Flectobacillus major DSM 103: one gene and its partners. The protein of the gene in region 2 interacts with the protein of the main gene of each other region in a pairwise test. Links are inferred from orthologs where the notes say so. Each region holds a gene or a part of one and is shown on either strand. Other genes may lie near its edges. The genes, in order: FLEMA_RS0134920, ftsA and ftsZ.

Region 1 (3,142 bases), 740 kb from region 2 along the record:
ATCTACTTTTGAGAGTTCTTCCATGGCAAGAACATACGAAACGGTGTCCATACCACCCCCACCATATTGGGGCGAAACCATCATACCCATGAGTCCCATATTGGCCATTTTTTGTACAAGTTCGTCGGGGAAAAACTCTTTTTCATCACGCTCTATAACTCCTGCCCACAATTCTGTCTGGGCAAAATCACGGGTGGCTTGTTGAACAGCCAAATGCTCTTCTGAAAGCTGAAAGCTTAATCCTTCAAATGTCGTAGTCATAGTCTATTATAAGTCTAATTGATGATATGTAATAATTACTAATTTAATCGACGTTGATACTTACTAACTTTTGTTGCTGTGAATCTTGTTGTTACTTGATTATCTGAACAATAGCCGTTACCAAAGCTATGTCGTATATAAATTACAAAAGCTTAATTATAACATTTCAAATATATAAAATAGTATGCTTGCATACTATTTTTTTGGGAAAAATATTTAAGTCATAAATTTTCGAGCGATAAGGGTAAAATCTCCAACTTTCTATCTAATTTTGCACTTTTACAAGAATATCGTAATAGACTAGCGTTTGGGATAGTGTAAAGTTTTCGATAACTTGCAGAAAATGCTTATGTTAGAGATAGTTTATCAATAGTATTTAGAGGTGCATATACGATATTTCTGAAGATTTTTCGTTTTATGTATTCATTGACACACACAATAGAGCACACCCACTAAGCCCTTGATACACTTATAGATAGATTTTGTTCTGACAATGAGCCTATTAAGTAATTGAATAAATTAGTGATTAAGTGAGTAATTAAGCGTTTGATAATCAGTTGAATGGATAGCTCATTTGTTTTTATTTTGTACAATTACTGACCTTTTAATTTATGGTAATATACCGATTTAAACCACTAGTTTGATTAAAGAAATGTACTCAGTTTGGGAGTACATAGAATGTGACCAGCTAATAACATTTGTTGTTTAGTACAAAATTTAGATTTAAAAAAAACAAGCCAATAAGAACTAATCAAATGGGATTATTTAGTTTCCTGACTTCCGACATTGCTATTGATTTGGGTACAGCAAATACCCTTATCATTCATAAAGATAAAATTGTGGTAGATGAACCATCTATTATTGCTTTAGATAAAGTTACCAATAAAGTATTGGCGATTGGCAATAAAGCGATGCAGATGCACGAAAAAACCAATGAAAATATAAAAACAATTCGTCCTTTAAAAGATGGTGTTATTGCCGACTTTACGGCTGCCGAATTGATGATTCGTGGTATGATTAAAATGATTGATACTGGCAGTCGTTTTTTCACACCTTCGCATCGTATGGTGGTATGTATTCCATCGGGTATTACAGAGGTTGAGAAACGTGCCGTAAAAGATTCATGCGAACACGCAGGTGCCAAAGAGGTATACATGGTACACGAGCCAATTGCTGCGGCTATTGGTATTGGTATCGACATTGAACAGCCCAATGGCTCAATGATTGTAGATATTGGTGGTGGTACTACCGAAATTGCAGTAATTGCTTTGTCGGGTATTGTTTGTGAGGCTTCGGTACGTATTGCGGGCGATGTATTCACGCGTGATATTGTAGATTATATGCGTCGTGAACATAATTTGTTGATTGGTGAGCGTTCGGCCGAATTAATCAAAATTGAGGTTGGGTCGGCTTTGCCAGAATTAGACAACCCACCAGCAGATTACGAAATTCGTGGCCGTGACTTGATGACGGGTATACCGAAAGAAATAAAAGTGACATATTCTGAAATCGCTTATTCATTGGATAAATCTATTTCTAAAATAGAAGAAGCTGTAATGAAAGCCTTGGAAGTGTCGCCACCAGAACTTTCGGCCGATATTTATCATAATGGTATTCACTTGACAGGTGGAGGAGCGTTGTTACATGGCTTGGATAAACGTATTGCCAATAAGACAAAACTTCCTATCCATATTGCCGACGACCCGTTAAGAGCTGTAGTAAGAGGCACAGGCGAGGTCTTGAAGCATCTTGATCATTATAAACCAATTCTTATTTCATAGAAATACTGAATCGGATTAAAGTGAATGAGAGCTTGCATTAAGTCATTCTTTCATTCACTTTTTTTTTGAGAAAACATTGTCATTCTCGTTTTCACAAAGTTTTGAACTTACATCCAACTCGTACAAAATGTATAGACTATTCCAGTTCATTTCAAAGCAACGAGCTTTCATTGTGTTCGTATTATTGGAAGTACTGAGTTTGTGGTTTTTTTATTCTTATAATAACTATCCTAATGCTGTATTTTTTAATACAACTAATTATTATGCAGCACAGGCTCTCAAAACTTCAAATGCCATAAAGGCATATTCCAACCTACAGGATGTCAATAGAGATTTGGCCAATGAAAATACCCGATTGAGAGAAGCGGTTTTAAGAATGCAAGCACAACAGTTGGTGCAGCCCAAGATCAACTACAAAGCTGATTCGGCTGTGGCATCTCGTTTTCATCCTATTGTGGCCAAAGTATTGGATTTGAGTACCAACCAGTTCAATAACTATATTACTATTGATAAAGGTACAGCCGATGGCCTGGCTCCGGGTATGGGGGTGATTTCATCGACAGGGGTTGTTGGCAAAATCAAATCGTGTAGCGAACACCTTTCTAGGGTAATATCGGTTTTGCACTCGGAGTACACGATGTCGGCCAAAGTACGAAGAAATAATGAAATAGGCTCGGTAAAATGGGACGGCAAGAACCCTGATTTTGTAGAAATGACCGATGTGTCGCGTTACAAGTCGGTTCAGGTAAAAGACACAATTGTTACGTCTGATTATAACTATGTATTTCCACCCGATATTACGATTGGATATGTGGCCAATGTTGGTGTAAAAAAAGATATGACTTTTCATGATATTCAGGTGAAGGTTGCAACCAATTTCAACTCGTTGTCGTATGTATACGTGATTAAGAATAAGCTTGAAAAGGAGTTGAAACAATTAGAGGACGTTCCTATGGCCCCTACAACCAAGAAAAAATAAGTCTGATACTCGGTGTAATACCCACTTTTGAAGGTATTCATAGGCTGTATCTTAACTGAAAATCACGACTCAAATCAATGACTCCTCGAAATATTATTCCACAGATTTTAACATTTGTATT
Region 2 (2,990 bases):
TAAAGCCTTACGAAATTAGTTCGGTGGTTGTTGGGGCACCTAGTGAAAGCCCCGAAGGCAAACCTTTTAATCGAATTAACTTTAAGAAAATAGAACAAAAAGTACTTAAAAATCCGCTTGTTAAGTCATGTCAAGTACATCGTGATTTAAGTGGAGATATGACAATATCAGTTCAAGAACATACGCCTATTGCCAGAGTTATCAATGCCAAAACGTCCAATCACCTACAAAATGATAATTATGTAGCAGAAGATGGAACGTTTATTGGTGTTTCACCACATTATACCGCTAGGGTTTTGTTGCTTTCGGGGGGCTATCTCGACAACAAGACATCTCTGCAAGATAGTAAAAGTAAATCGATTATAGACTTGGTGAAGTTTATTCGAGCCGACGATTTTTGGCGTGCTCAAATTGCCCAAATTATTATTGAAAAAGATGGTGGAATTACATTATTACCCGAAATAGGTAGCCATCTGATAGAGTTTGGTTTGGCAATAGACCTTGAAGTGAAATTTAAGAAAATAAAAATATTATATCAAGAGATTCTTCCAGTAAAAGGCTGGGAAACGTATAAAAAAATTAGTGTAAAATACAGGAATCAGATTGTTTGTGAATAGGGTTTTTCAGGGGAGACCACCATGTGCTGTACTTAGAACTAAAAATCATACAAATGAGTTTAGTGATATAGTATTATTACATATTTTAATTCTAATCTGAAAAGCCACTAAAACTTCTAAATCCCATGAGTGAGATTATTGTTGGATTGGACATAGGCAGCAAGCAGGTAAGCGTTGTAGCTGGTAGGCTCGACAACTTGGGAAAGTTGGAGATACTTGGTTTGGGTAAAGCCGATACCACGGGGCAGGTTTCTAAGGGGGTTGTCTTGAATGTGAATAAAACTATTGAGGCTGTCAGAAATGCTATTGAACAGGTAGAAGTACAGGCCAATATAGATATTCGTGGCGTAATAGCAAGTGTTGCAGGGCCCAATATTATTGGTACTAAACACAAGGCAATGATTACTCGTAACACCTCGGGCGAGGAGGTTACTGTAACTGATGTTGACCAAGTTGCGAGTGATGCCGAACGTACTTTTATTTCTCAAGGAAATTCTATTGTACATACGCTTCCTCAAGAATACGTGGTAGATTCAAGCACTGGTATTCAAGAACCTGTTGGTATTAGCGGCCTAAAACTGCAAGGTGATTTTCTTATGATAACATCACCTACTTTGGCATTGGACAAAACCAAGCGTTGTATCGAACGTGCCAAAGATAAAATGGAGATTGAAGGCGGATTAGTATTCTCGCCTTTGGCTGCTTCATTGGCAGTTTTATCAAACCAAGAAAAAAAGAGTGGCGTTGCCCTTGTCGACATTGGTAGTGGAACAACCGAAATTGTTATTTTTTACAAAAATATTGTTCGCTATATTTCGGTACTTCCTTTTGCTGGCGATATTATTTCGGCCGATATTGAGCAAGGTTGTAATGTGTCAAACGAACACGCCGAAGTCCTAAAAGTTAAGTTTGGTAATGCTCTTGCTTCTCAAGTACCATTTGAGGAAACTATTTCTATTCCTGGTATCAATGGCCGTAAACCGAAAGTTGTATCAGTCAAAAACTTGTCGATTATTATCGAAGAGCGCTTGAAAGAAATAGCTGCATTGGTTGTCGCCGAAATTAGCCGTTCGGGCTATGGCAATCGTTTATCTTGTGGTATTGTACTTACAGGTGGAAGTGTCCAAATGCCTAACATTTGTGAGCTGTTTGAACGTGTAACAGGTCGTGATGTAAGAATTGGATATCCAAACGAAAACCTCGGAAAAAGCCTTACCGAAGAAATCAAAAATCCTGTTTATGCTACCGCAGTAGGATTGGTTTGGAATGGTATTCGCTCTGTAGATGACCGTGAAGATAGCTATAAAGAGCTTCGCAAGTCTGCTCCTAAGGTATCTACAATCAGCCCAATACAACCTTCTACTAATGGACGACCTACAAAAAAAGAGGTTGAAAAAGATGATAGGGAAAAAGAAAAGAAAAATGGCGGTTGGGGTATTTTGAACGGATTGAAAAAAATAGGAACCAAATTACTTGGCGACGACCTCGGCGATTCTGATAAGTACTAATTATTATTTTACCCAAAGACAATCCTTACGAAGATATTTTAAACTATAAAAATCTTCTTTATAAAAAAGTCAGCGTATATCTATATTTTTTTGGTATAGATAGGAATGTACGAACCGACAAAAATAGCAATAAAACTTACCAATAAACCTACCAGCGAAGCTGGAATAATGGTTTCGTAAACAAAATTGCAGACAAACCATGTACCAAACCCCAATGTCATAGAGGCGATACAACCCAAGGCATTTGCTTTTTTCCAGTACAAACCTACTGTTAAAGGTACAAATAGTGAAACCAAACTAAAGGCCGATGATTCGCCCACTAGCTCGAAAATATTTTGTCGTGCAGTGGCCATCCAGATACTTGAGAAGGTTACTAGTACTACCGATACTCGTATAGTAAGTAATAGCTGCTGGTCGGTAATACGAGGAAAATGGGGCTTGACAAGGTTTTCGCCAATAACCGATGCAGGGGCGAGTATTGCACCACTGGTAGTACTGAGAACGGCTGAAATTAAAGCTCCAAAAAATAAAATTTGCATAAAGGTACTGGTATGCTCAATCACCATGTTTGGAATAATCATGCGTTGATCTTTAGCCATTAATTCTGGATGTAGATACTTGGCTATCAGTGCAATTAATAATGGAAGAAAGGCGACGCTAATATATAATACCCCTGCCGTAATCGATGATTTTACAGCAGTGTCTTCGTCTTTTGATGCCATTACTCGTTGAAAAATATCTTGTTGTGGAATAGACCCCAGTCCAACAGTAATCCATGCGGTAAAGTACTCGGCCGAACTGAGCCATGTAAATTCGTGTGGAATAGGTCTGAAAAAGCCTGTAGGTGTTTGTGCCAAAACAGGCT
Region 3 (3,015 bases), 150 kb from region 2 along the record:
GCGGTAGCTGTTAGTGCTATAACAGGTACTCTTGGAAAAGCAGTTTTCAAGACATGAAGTTGTGTGTACTCAGGCCGAAAGTCATGCCCCCACACCGATACACAGTGCGACTCATCTACGGCTATCATACTAATATTGAGCGACTTAATCCATTCTAAATAGCCATTAGCAAATAATTTTTCGGGCGAAATATACAGGAGCTTCAGCTCGCCCGAACGGCATTGTCGTTCGATAGCCGATTTTTCAGAACTACCAAGTGACGAGTTGATATATGCGGCAGGTACACCATTGGCTTGTAAAGCCTGTACTTGGTCGTGCATGAGGGCAATTAAAGGCGAAATCACAATGGTGAGTCCCTGCATCATCAATGCCGGAATCTGGAAACATAGCGATTTGCCCCCACCTGTGGGCATTAGCACCATGCAATCTTGCCCATACAGCACCCAATCTATAATATCGGCCTGTAAAGGTCTAAATTTATCATATCCAAAATACTGTTTAAGTACCTGTTCTTTTGTTAGTGGCATTGTTTGCAGCAAACGTTAGAAGGTGAATGATTACCAAAAAGTAGCTCCGAAAGTGCAGAATAGCGTCTTTTCTTTGGTAAAATTACAGATTTTTCAAATGCTTTTTTAGATACACTTGATTTTAGCACTTTTGACAAAGTAAATTATAAGCGTATTAGAAAATGAAAAAGTGGTAAAATTCGACTCTAAGAAGCGAATTTTACCACCTGTAATAAGAAGGTTGAATTACGAACGGTTTGCCGTTGCAATGCCATATTTTAATAGCTTCATCATATAACTGTTGAAGTTAAAACCCAAACTGATTTTGGCAGATAAACAAAATGGAAATACATTAAACAAGGGTATGTATTTTCACTACAACGGTATTTATCCGTACAAAGGTTGGTCAAACAGCTCAACTTCTGGTACTTGGCTAATATCCAACAATTGGACTTTGTATCTCAAGTAAGCAGGTGTTTCTAAATCTGCCTCAGCTGGCGTTTTTTGGCAAAAAGCATCTATCATTTTGCGAATACGCAGCGAATCGTCCTCATGTTTGAAATTGAATTGCATAATAGGTTTTGCTTCAGGTTTATCCTCTACAACAAGTTCTTCTTCCTCCTCTTCTTCTTCGTACACAACTACAGGTTGTTTTGATACAACATGTGTTGGAGTTATTACTTTTTCACCTTCCTTTTTTTCAGTTTTTGCTTTTACCACCGTTTTCTTTTCCTCTTCTTTGATATTATTCAAATTAATCGGGAGTGGTGCATCTTCGGGTAGGTCAAATCCTGCTGCAATAACCGTCACTCGCATTTCTTCGCCCAAATCATCGTCGATAATAAAGCCCAATTTAAAACCAGCAGGGGCATCACCAATTTCTTTCATGATATAATCAGTGATAATTTGTTGCTCTTTTACCCCCATTACTTTGGCTTTACTTGTAGCCACAGTAACAAGAATACGTTTGGCACCTTTAATATCTTTGTTGTTGAGCAAAGGCGAATCCAAGGCACTTTTAATTACTTCTGCCGCTCTATTTTGTCCTTTAGATGAAGCAGTACTCATGACAGCTTGTCCTGCATTGCTGAGTACTTTTTTCACATCTTTAAAGTCTGCATTGATTTTACCAGACTTTGTGATTACTTCTGCAACCGATTTTGCGGCATTGGCCAATACATCGTCGGCATGTTCAAAAGCTTCGAGTATATTCAAATCTTCATAGATTTCTAGCAATTTATCGTTCAAGACTACCAACACTGTGTCGCAAGTACGCTGTAGCTCCTCGATACCCCGCATAGCGGCATCAATTTTTTCTGTTCCTTCCCAAGAATAAGGGGCTGTAACAATGGCAACCGTTAAAATATCTAAACTCTTTGCAATTTTTGCTATTACAGGAGCAGCCCCCGTTCCAGTACCCCCTCCCATACCTGCTGTAATAAATACCATTTTGGTATTTCCTTCTAGCAAGGCCGTAATTTGGGCAGCACTTTCTTCGGCAGCTAATTTACCCTGTTCTGGCTCTGTTCCCGCACCCAAACCTTCTGTCAATATTGCTCCTAATTGTAATTTGGTAGGAACAGAATTGTCGTTCAAGGCTTGTAAGTCGGTGTTACAAACGATAAAATCAACATCCTGAATTTTCATGTCATACATATGGCGAACGGCATTACTACCGCCACCGCCTACACCTATGACTTTGATAATGTTTGAAGGCTTATCATCCTTGAGTTCGATATTATGATCAAAAAATGCCATACTTTTATAAAGGTTAAGGATTATACTGTTTTAAGTAAGGAGTTATGCTAATTGTAGGACTTTATGGGATTCTACTTCATTAATTTTCAAATTTACGAATAAAATTAAGTTCTTCGTAACCTTATCAGTGGCATTGTTTGAGATAAATTTAATAAAAAAAATCTATTATTCAACTGTTCCCCATTTCCACTCACGTCCTAGCTCTAATTCTTTTCTCAAGTTTTGCTTAATAAAAAAGTCACGAGTTGCATAATAGTCTAGTTTTTTTGCAGGAATTGCCTCGGTATTGGCTATGGCATACAGCATCATAGCGGTATAACGCACAGTATTTAGCATTTCATCTTTCTTGATTAAATCAAAGCTATCACAGTTGGCATGATAACACCCTACGGCATCAGGAGCAATACTACCAATAGGCGAAGCCGTCGGAATACCTTCTAGCATAAAGCTTTGGTGGTCGGAGTGTAGGCCCGCTTGATTAATAACTGTGTTTTTGTAAGCTGGGTCTACCTTTTGAATCACCGCTCCTATTTTAGTAAACAAGTCTACCATTTCTCCACGACCAGATGTGTTGAAGCCATTGGCATTGTTAGCCATATCAAGGTTAAACATGAAGGCGATTTTATCGAGGGTATTGCTTTTGTTGGCTTTCTCAATCATAGCCTTTGAGCCTAACAGGCCTTCTTCTTCGCCCATAAACATCACAAATTCAATAGTACGTTTAGGTTTGATACCTAGGGCCTGAAATGCA

The links.
Region 1: the proteins of ftsA (region 2) and FLEMA_RS0134920 interact in binary tests that used the Escherichia coli proteins (3 or more experiments, as listed by UniProt). The link is inferred for Flectobacillus major DSM 103 from one-to-one orthologs.
Region 3: the proteins of ftsA (region 2) and ftsZ interact in binary tests that used the Escherichia coli proteins (3 or more experiments, as listed by UniProt). The link is inferred for Flectobacillus major DSM 103 from one-to-one orthologs.

What each region holds. Positions count from the first base shown.
Region 1 is NZ_KE386491.1:3,648,057-3,651,198, reverse strand. The notes cover bases 54-3,029. They hold FLEMA_RS0134920 (rod shape-determining protein), read left to right. Parts: upstream 54-1,016; coding sequence 1,017-2,042; downstream 2,043-3,029. Other genes in these bases: mreC (rod shape-determining protein MreC), read left to right, coding at 2,170-3,021; FLEMA_RS71285 (acyl-CoA dehydrogenase), read right to left, coding at 54-261. In the rest of the region: more of FLEMA_RS71285, read right to left, coding at 1-53; FLEMA_RS0134905 (hypothetical protein), read left to right, coding at 3,099-3,142. UniProt on the Escherichia coli protein: Forms membrane-associated dynamic filaments that are essential for cell shape determination. Acts by regulating cell wall synthesis and cell elongation, and thus cell shape.
Region 2 is NZ_KE386491.1:4,387,982-4,390,971, forward strand. The notes cover bases 110-2,933. They hold ftsA (cell division protein FtsA), read left to right. Parts: upstream 110-742; coding sequence 743-2,125; downstream 2,126-2,933. Other genes in these bases: FLEMA_RS73155 (cell division protein FtsQ/DivIB), read left to right, coding at 110-617; FLEMA_RS0148220 (high affinity choline transporter 1), read right to left, coding at 2,206-2,933. Also shown: more of FLEMA_RS73155, read left to right, coding at 1-109; more of FLEMA_RS0148220, read right to left, coding at 2,934-2,990. UniProt on the Escherichia coli protein: Essential cell division protein that assists in the assembly of the Z ring. May serve as the principal membrane anchor for the Z ring.
Region 3 is NZ_KE386491.1:4,233,006-4,236,020, reverse strand. Bases 80-2,928 are described here. They hold ftsZ (cell division protein FtsZ), read right to left. Parts: upstream 2,265-2,928; coding sequence 894-2,264; downstream 80-893. Other genes in these bases: FLEMA_RS72690 (M20/M25/M40 family metallo-hydrolase), read right to left, coding at 2,430-2,928; recQ (DNA helicase RecQ), read right to left, coding at 80-527. Also shown: more of recQ, read right to left, coding at 1-79; more of FLEMA_RS72690, read right to left, coding at 2,929-3,015. UniProt on the Escherichia coli protein: Essential cell division protein that forms a contractile ring structure (Z ring) at the future cell division site. The regulation of the ring assembly controls the timing and the location of cell division.